DNA from 2 places in the Lysobacter humi (ex Lee et al. 2017) genome. Region 1 is predicted to be linked to the other one. Evidence: riboswitches for the same ligand, from Rfam matches in the RefSeq annotation. Region 1 holds a riboswitch; the other holds the start of a gene.
What was found. A riboswitch is a leader RNA that binds a small molecule or an ion and turns the genes downstream of it on or off. The one in region 1 is predicted to bind cobalamin.
Positions count from the first base shown of each region.

Region 2: linked by a shared signal. The riboswitch ahead of btuB (TonB-dependent vitamin B12 receptor) and the one ahead of ACYVJJ_RS00765 (ribonucleoside-diphosphate reductase subunit alpha) in region 1 are both predicted to bind cobalamin.

Region 1 covers NZ_BAAGTR010000001.1:178,043-182,223, forward strand. The annotation lists gene ACYVJJ_RS00765 (ribonucleoside-diphosphate reductase subunit alpha) at 1-1,921, opposite strand, end outside; cobalamin riboswitch at 2,096-2,304, opposite strand; gene sucD (succinate--CoA ligase subunit alpha) at 2,841-3,716, opposite strand; gene sucC (ADP-forming succinate--CoA ligase subunit beta) at 3,769-4,181, opposite strand, start outside.
Region 2 covers NZ_BAAGTR010000005.1:143,473-147,653, forward strand. The annotation lists gene ACYVJJ_RS04330 (efflux RND transporter periplasmic adaptor subunit) at 1-1,074, opposite strand, end outside; gene ACYVJJ_RS04335 (GAF domain-containing protein) at 1,230-1,718, shown strand; gene ACYVJJ_RS04340 (TfoX/Sxy family protein) at 1,718-2,098, shown strand; cobalamin riboswitch at 2,131-2,358, shown strand; gene btuB (TonB-dependent vitamin B12 receptor) at 2,484-4,181, shown strand, end outside.

The DNA of each region.
Region 1 (4,181 bases):
TGCATTCGTAACAGCCGGCGATCGAGGCGATCGTGGCCGTCGGCGCGATGGCGACGAGCAGCGAGTTGCGCAGGCCGTGCTTCGCGATGCGTGCCTTCAGCGCGTCCCAAGCGGGTGTCTGCGTCGGCGTCACGCCCCAGAGGTCGAACTGCAGCTCGCCCTGCGCCGCACGGGTCTCGGCGAACGACGGATGCGCGCCGTGCCGCTCGGCAAGATCGCAGGAGGCCTCGAGCGCATGCAGGTAGATCGCCTCGGCGATGCGCGTCGACAGTGCGAGTGCGTCGGCCGAGTCGAACGGCAGCCGGAGCTTGAAGAAGACGTCCTGCAGGCCCATCACGCCGAGCCCGACCGGCCGCCAGCGCAGGTTCGAGCGCCGCGCGGACTCGATCGGATAGAAGTTGAGGTCGATCACGCGGTCGAGCTGGCGCACGGCCACCTGCACGGTCTCGGCGAGCTTGTCGAAATCGAAGGCGTCATCGAGGACGTGCTGCGCGAGGTTGATCGAGCCGAGGTTGCAGACGGCGGTCTCCTCGGCGCTGGTTACTTCGAGGATCTCGGTGCACAGGTTCGACAGGTGCACCGTGCGGCCCGGGCCGACCTGGTTGCAGGTGCGGTTGGCCGCGTCCTTGAACGTCATCCAGCCGTTCCCGGTCTCGCCGAGCACCTTCATCATCCGTGCGTAGAGCTCGCGCGCCTTGAGCGTGCGGGTGGCGAGCCCCTGCCGCTCGGCCTGCTCGTAGGCGCGCTCGAAGGCCTCACCCCACAGGTCCGGCAACTCGGGCACGGCCTTCGGGTCGAACAGCGACCAGTCACCGTCGGCTTCGACCCGCCGCATGAAGAGGTCGGGGATCCAGTTGGCGAGGTTGAGGTTGTGCGTGCGGCGCATCTCGTCGCCGGTGTTGTCGCGCAGCTCGAGGAATTCCTCGATGTCCGCATGCCACGACTCGAGGTAGATGCAGGCCGCGCCCTTGCGCTTGCCGCCCTGGTTCACGGCGGCCACGGAGGCGTCGAGCGTCTTCAGCCACGGCACGATCCCGTTGCTGCGCCCGTTGGTGGAGCGGATCAGCGAGCCGCGCGCGCGGATGCGGTGGTAGGCCTGCCCGATGCCGCCGGAGAATTTCGACAGCTGCGCGACGTCACCGTAGCGGGCGTAGATGTCGGTGAGCGAATCCTGCGGGGAATCGAGCAGGAAGCAGGACGAGAGCTGCTCATGGCGCGTGCCCGAATTGAACAGCGTCGGCGAGCTCGGAAGGTAGTCGAGCGAAGCCATCAGCCGGTAGAGCTGCAGCGCACCTGCCGGGCTGTCGGTCAGCGCGACCGCGATGCGCATGAAGAAGTGCTGCGGCGTCTCGATGACGTGCCGCGAGTGCGGGTGCTTGAGCAGGTAGCGGTCGTAGAGCGTGCGCAGGCCGAAGTACTCGAATCGCTGGGTGTTCGAGGCGTCGATCGCATCGTTGAACTTGCGTGCATTGGCTTCGACGACGTCGCGGACGCGATCGTTGATCAGGCCGAGGTCGTAGCCGAGCACGATCGACTGCGAGAACGAGTACACGCCGAGCCCGGCGACCTCCTTGTCGATGTAGGCGCTCAGCAGCCGCGCGGCGAGGCGTGAGTACTGCGGCTCCTCGGCGGTGAACGCGGCGGCGGTGTGGATCGACAGCTCGTCGAGCTCTCGGGTCGTGGCGCCATCGAAGATCCCGCCGATCGTCTTGAGCGCGACGCGCATGGGGTCGATGTCGTCGAGCCCGCCTGCGCAGCGCTGCACGGCGCGCACGATCTTGGCGACGTCGACCGGCTCGCGGCGGCCGTCGCGCTTGGTGACGGTCATGGTCGCCGGTGCATGCGGCGGGGTCAGCGCGAAGCCCGACGGGTCGGCGTCGAGCGCCTCAGGCGGCGTGGCGTGGGTCAGTGTTTCGATCATCATGATTCCTCTCCGGTGGCGATGGAGAGGAAGCGAAAGCGGCGCACGCGTCGTCCTGCGCCGGCCCCCGCCCCCTCGGGCGAGCCGGCATCGACGCGATGGAGACGGAAGGCGGCGGACACGGGTCCGCGGACCGACCCGTCCCTCCCACGAGGACGCCTGGCCAACGGCGGCACGCGGCCACCGATCGAGGCAGGTCTTCGGACTCGTGGACCACGGCGACCGGGGTCGCCACCTACTGCGCGTCGCTTCCCAGCCGCTCGGGCCAGTGCCAATGACGCGGGTCGTTTCCACTTACCGCTGCGGGGCAGTCCCGGATTCCCACCGGGTTCCCTATTAAGCCGGCCCTGGCAGGCGCGGCACCTTCGACGGGCACAACATATGCGGCACGGACCGATCCGTCAACACAAGATTTTGTGAAGTCTGAGTCTGGGCGGGCGATGTTGCCCTGCATCTTCGAAAGCAGCATTGCCGGTTCGGATTCCCGTATCTGACGTAGCGCCGCTCCGCCAACCGGGCCGGGATGCCGCTTCCCTCTCGTCTTCGGAAGGGCAATAGCCGGAGGCACACGGGGGACCCGAAGGGCGGCGGGCATGGATGCCCGCCGTCCGCACTCGAGCCAGGATGGCGAGTGTGCGGATCGCGGCGCACTCACCCGTTGCGAGCTGTAGATCCGTCGGGGACGGCCCTTTCTTTTGGTTCCTTTTCTTTGGGCCGGCAAAGAAAAGGAACTCGCGCGCGCCAGCGCACGAAACGCCCCTCGCTCTGGCGTCAGCGGCCAGCGGCCAGCGGCCAGCGAGGGAATCAGCCATCGACCCGCGCACCCAGGCCCTATCCGCGCAGTGGCAGCACGACGCGACCGCCCCAAAAGCAGAAGGCCGCCCGAAGGCGGCCTCCCACGAACATCCTGGCGAATCGATCAACTCGCGAGTCGCTTCGCGATCGCCGCCCCCAGATCGCCCGGCGACTTCACCGTGGTGACGCCCGCCTTCTCCAGCGCCGCGAACTTGCCCTCGGCCGTGCCGGAGCCGCCCGAGGCGATCGCGCCCGCGTGGCCCATGCGCTTGCCCTTCGGCGCCGACGCACCGGCGATGAAGCCCACGACCGGCTTGGTCACGTACTGGCTGATGAACTCCGCGGCTTCCTCTTCTGCCGAGCCGCCGATCTCGCCGACCATGATGATGCCCTCGGTCTGCGGATCGTCCTGGAACCAGCGCAGGGCATCGATGAAGTTGGTGCCGTTGATCGGGTCGCCGCCGATGCCGATGCAGGTCGACTGGCCGAGGCCCACGTCGGTCGTCTGCTTCACGGCTTCATAGGTGAGCGTGCCCGAGCGCGACACGATGCCGATCTTGCCCGGCTGGTGGATGTGGCCCGGCATGATGCCGATCTTGCACTCGCCCGGCGTGATCACGCCCGGGCAGTTCGGGCCGACGAGCACCGTCTCCGGGTAGCCGTTGAGCACGTTCTTCGCGCGCAGCATGTCCAGCACCGGGATGCCCTCGGTGATGCAGACGATGACGCGGATGCCCGCGGCCGCGGCTTCCATGATCGCGTCGGCCGCGAACGGCGGCGGCACGTAGATGACGGACGCATCGGCGCCGGTGGCGGCGACGGCTTCTTCCATCGTGTTGAAGACCGGCAGGCCGAGGTGCTCGGTGCCGCCCTTGCCCGGGGTGACGCCGCCGACGACCTTGGTGCCGTAGTCGAGCATCTGCTGCGCGTGGAAGGTGCCCTGCGAGCCGGTGAAGCCCTGCACCAGCACCTTCGTGTCCTTGTTGATCAGAACGGACATTGGATTTCGTTTCCTGTGTCGGTCGCGCGGGTCACCGCGCGACGGGAATGTCTCAGGCGGCCTGCTGGACGGCCGCGACGGCCTTCTTCGCACCGTCGTTGATGTCGTCGGCCGCCGTGATGGCGAGGCCGGAGTTGCGCAGCAGCTCCTTGCCCGCTTCGACGTTCGTGCCCTCGAGGCGCACGATCACCGGCACCTTGACGTCGACTTCCTTGACCGCCGCGATGATGCCCTCGGCGATCATGTCGCAGCGGACGATGCCGCCGAAGATGTTGACGAAGATCGCCTTCACCTTGTCGCTGGACAGGATCAGCTTGAACGCCTCGGTGACGCGCTCCTTGGTCGCGCCGCCGCCCACGTCGAGGAAGTTGGCCGGCGAGCCGCCGTTGAGCGAGATGACGTCCATCGTCGCCATGGCCAGGCCGGCGCCATTGACCATGCAGCCGATGTCGCCGTCCATCGTGA
Region 2 (4,181 bases), on a different contig from region 1:
CGACGCCACCGGCACGCCATCGCGCATCATCGGCTTCGCCTGCCCGGCCGTGATCACCACGTCGCCCGCGGCGAGGCCGTCGGTGACCTGCACGAAGCCCGGCGTACGCGCGCCCGTGCGGATCTCGGTGCGCTTGGCCTTCCCGGCCACCACCGTGTAGACGAAGCGCGTCGCGCCGTCCTGCATGAGCGCCTGCTCCGGCACGAGCAGCGCCGTGGTCTGGCCTGCGCCGGTGTCGAGCTGCAGGCGCGCGAACTGGCCCGGGCGCAGTCGGCCATCGGGGTTGCCGATGCGTGCGCGCAGGCGCGAGCTGCGGCTGACCGGGTCGATCACCGGGTCGATCGCCACCACCTCGCCGCCGAAGCTGTCGCCCGGATAGGCGTCCACCTCGATGCGCACCTTCTGGCCGCGGCGCAGGTTCGGGATCTGGCTCTCCGGCACGCTGAAGTCGACCTCGATCGGATCCAGCCGGACCAGCGTGACCAGCGCCTGCCCGGCGTTGACCACCTCGCCGACGCTGACCTCGCGCAGGCCGACCTGCCCGGAGAACGGCGCGGTGAGGGTCATCTTCGACAGCGCGGCACGAGCGGAGGCGACGCGTGCCTGGTCGACACCGAGGGCAGCGCGCGCGCGGTCGTGGTCGGCGCGCGAGATCATCTGCTGGCCGATGAGCTGGCCCGTGCGCGCAGCGGCGCGACGGCTGTTCTCGAGGTTCGCGGCCGCCTCGTTGAGCGAGGCACGCGCGAGGCTCGCGTCGAGCGAGAACAGCGGTTGCCCCGCACGGACCGAGGTGCCTTCTGTGAAGTGGATCTGCGCGATGCGGCCGCCGACTTCCGGCCGCACCACCACCTGCTCGTCCGCGCGCAGGCTGCCGACGCCACTCACGCCGGCGGCGAAGGACTGCGGCTTGACGACGTACGTCTCGACCGGAAGCTGCATGCCACCCGGCGGACCGCCCGGCCCGCCCGGGCCACCGCCTGGGCCGCCCGGGCCCTTGGCATCGCCGCCCCCGCATGCGGTGAGTCCCGCAAGCCCGGCGACCAGCACGACCGACATCAACAGGACCCGACGCATGCGGCTCTCCTCAATTCTGTACCCGCCAGTTTAGGAGTGGCCGGATCCGGCGATCACGTGCCGGAAGTCGGGGGCGACGGCGCCCACCGGCGCTGGGCGGTGCGATGACCTCCTGCACGGGCAGGCGGCCGGAACCCCGCTGGTAGACTGCGCGCATGACCTTCATCGCTTCCCCGCTGACCGGTGGCAAGCCGGACCAGTACGCGCAGCTGCTCGAGCAGGCCCGTGGCCTGCTGCATGGCGAGCGCGATCGCATCGCCAATGCGGCGAACCTGTCGGCGCTGGTCTACCACGCGCTGCCGCACCTCAACTGGGTGGGCTTCTACTTCTTCGACGGCACCGAGCTGGTCGTCGGCCCGTTCCAGGGGCTGCCGGCCTGCGTGCGCATCCCGCTCGACAAGGGCGTCTGCGGTGCGGCCGCGAGCACGCGCGAGACGCAGCGCGTGCCCGACGTGCATGCCTTCCCCGGCCACATCGCCTGCGATTCGGCCTCGCGCTCGGAAGTCGTCGTGCCGCTGATCGCGGCGGACGGCACGCTCGTGGGCGTCTTCGACCTCGACAGCCCGGAACCCGACCGCTTCGACGCCGACGACCAGCACGGCCTCGAGGCGATCGCACGCGCGTTCGTCGAGTCGATCGCCTGATGGACGCCGCGCCGAAGCTGCTCAACATCGGCGGCAAGTCGTCGGCGTGGCTGCGCCAGGTCGGGCTGCGCACGCACGACGACCTGCTCGCAGTCGGCGCGCTCGAGGCCTACGTACGCGTCAAGCGCGCCGGCTTCAAGCCGAGCCTCAACCTGCTCTACGCGCTGGAAGGCGCGCTGATGGGCTGCCACTGGCAGCAGGTCGATCCCATGCGTCGCAGCGAGCTCGCCGCGCAGGCGCAGGCCGCGGTCGCGCTGCTGCCCGGCTCGCGCCGCACGCCGGCGGCATCCGACGTGATCGTGATCCAGGGCGATGCGATGGACCCGGCCGCGATCGACGCGGATGCCACTGCCGACACACCCGACACGCTGTCGTTCTGATTGCCGGCAGGCATGTCGGCGGCCGTTGCCGTAGACTGCGCGCGCTTTCAGGTGACCCGCCGCCTTCGGTGCCGGGTTGAAACGGGAAGCCGGTGACGCGCGATCGAAGCGATCCGCCAGTCCGGCGCTGCCCCCGCAACGGTAAGCGAGCCAAGCCCCGGCATCGGCCACTGTGACGCCACGTCACGGGAAGGCGCCGGCGGCGGATGCGACCGCATCCACTCGCGAGCCCGGAGACCGGCCTGGAGCACGGGGAATTTCCCTCGACTGATGCGATGCGGAGGGCGTCGCAGCGGCCACGGCGCGCTGCTGCGCCGCATCCGCTCGTGCGTCCTCCGCGACCTTTTCCTGCACGCCTGCCGCGTGCCCGCCGGAGACGTACCCAATGCAGTTCCGAATCCTGTCCGCCGCGCTGCTCGCCGCGCTCGCCCCGACCGCCGTCGCACAGTCGGCCGACGCGCTTGACGAGGTCGTGGTGACCGCCAATCGCATTCCGGTGGCCGTGCGCGATGCGGTCGCGCCCGTCGAGGTCATCGAGCGCGAGGAGATCGAGCGCAGCCAGGCACGCTCGCTGCCCGAGCTGCTGCGCGGCCGCGCGGGCGTCTCGATCGGCAACCAGGGCGGGCTCGGCAAGCTGACCACCGTCTTCCTGCGCGGCAGCGAATCCGACCACGTGCTGGTCCTCGTCGACGGCGTGCGCATGGGCTCGGCGACGTCGGGCCTGGTCGCGTTCCAGGACCTGCCGATCGAGCTGATCGAGCGCATCGAGATCGTGCGCGGCCCGCGCTCGAGCCTGTACGGCAGCGAGGCGATCGGCGGCGTCATCCAGATCTTCACCCGACGCGACAAGGGCGCGCCCGCGCCGCGCTTCGCCGTCGGCATCGGCAGCCACGAGACGTACGAGGCGAGCGCGGGCTTCGGCGGCGCGATCGGCCGCGGCTGGATCGGTGCCGACTTCTCGCGGCAGCAGTCGGAGGGCATCAACGCCTGCCGCGGCTTCGGTGCGCCGGTATTCGCCGGCTGCTTCACCACCGAGCCCGATCGCGACGGCTACGCGCGCGACGCGCTTTCGCTGCGCGGCGGCCTGGAGATCACGGACGGCCTCACCTTCGCCGGCCATGCCCTGCGCGCGGAGGGCGACAACAAGTACGACGGCTCGTTCGTGAACCGCTCCGAGACCGTGCAGCAGGTCGTCGGCGGCGAGCTCGCGTGGACGCCGTCTGAGAGCGCGACGCTGCGCCTGTCCGGCGGTCGCAATCGCGACGGGTCCGACAACTTCCGCAACGACACGATCTTCAGCAACTTCTTCTCCACCGACCGCGACAGCGCCACGCTCCAGGGCGACTTCGCGTTGGCTCCCGCGCATCGCGTCAGCGTGGGCTTCGACTGGACGCGCGACGTCGTGCGCAGCACCACCGCTTTCGACCGCACGCGCCGCGGCAACCGCGCGCTGTTCGCGCAGTACCTCGGTGACTTCGGCGCCGTCGACCTGCAGGCGAGCGCGCGGCAGGACGACAATGGCCAGTTCGGCGAGTACTCGACCGGCAACCTCGCGCTGGGCGTCGACTTCGGCGGCGGCTGGCGGGCGACGGTCGGCGCGGGCAATGCGTTCAAGGCGCCGACGTTCAACGAGCTCTACTTTCCCGGCTTCAGCAATCCCGAGCTCGAGCCGGAGCGCTCGCGCACCGTCGAGGCCGGCATCGGCTGGACGAGTGACGCCATGGCCGTCCGCTTCGATGCCTACGACTCGCGCGTGGAGGACCTGATCGCCTACAACTTCCTGCTGTTCGCGCCGGACAACATCCAGCGCGCACGCCTGCGCGGCGCCGAGCTCACCGTCAATGCGACGTTCGCCGACTGGGACCTCGCCGGCAGCCTGAGCCGCGTCGATGCACGCGATCGTTCGGTGGCCGGCGTCGATCCGTACCTGCCCCGCCGCGCGCGCTCGAGCGGCCGCATCGATCTCGACCGGTCGTTCGGCGCCTTCCGGTTCGGCGTCACCGCGTCGGCCGAAGGCGAGCGCTACGACGACCTCGCAAACACCCGTCGCCTCGGCGGCTACGGCCTGGTCGACCTGCGCGCG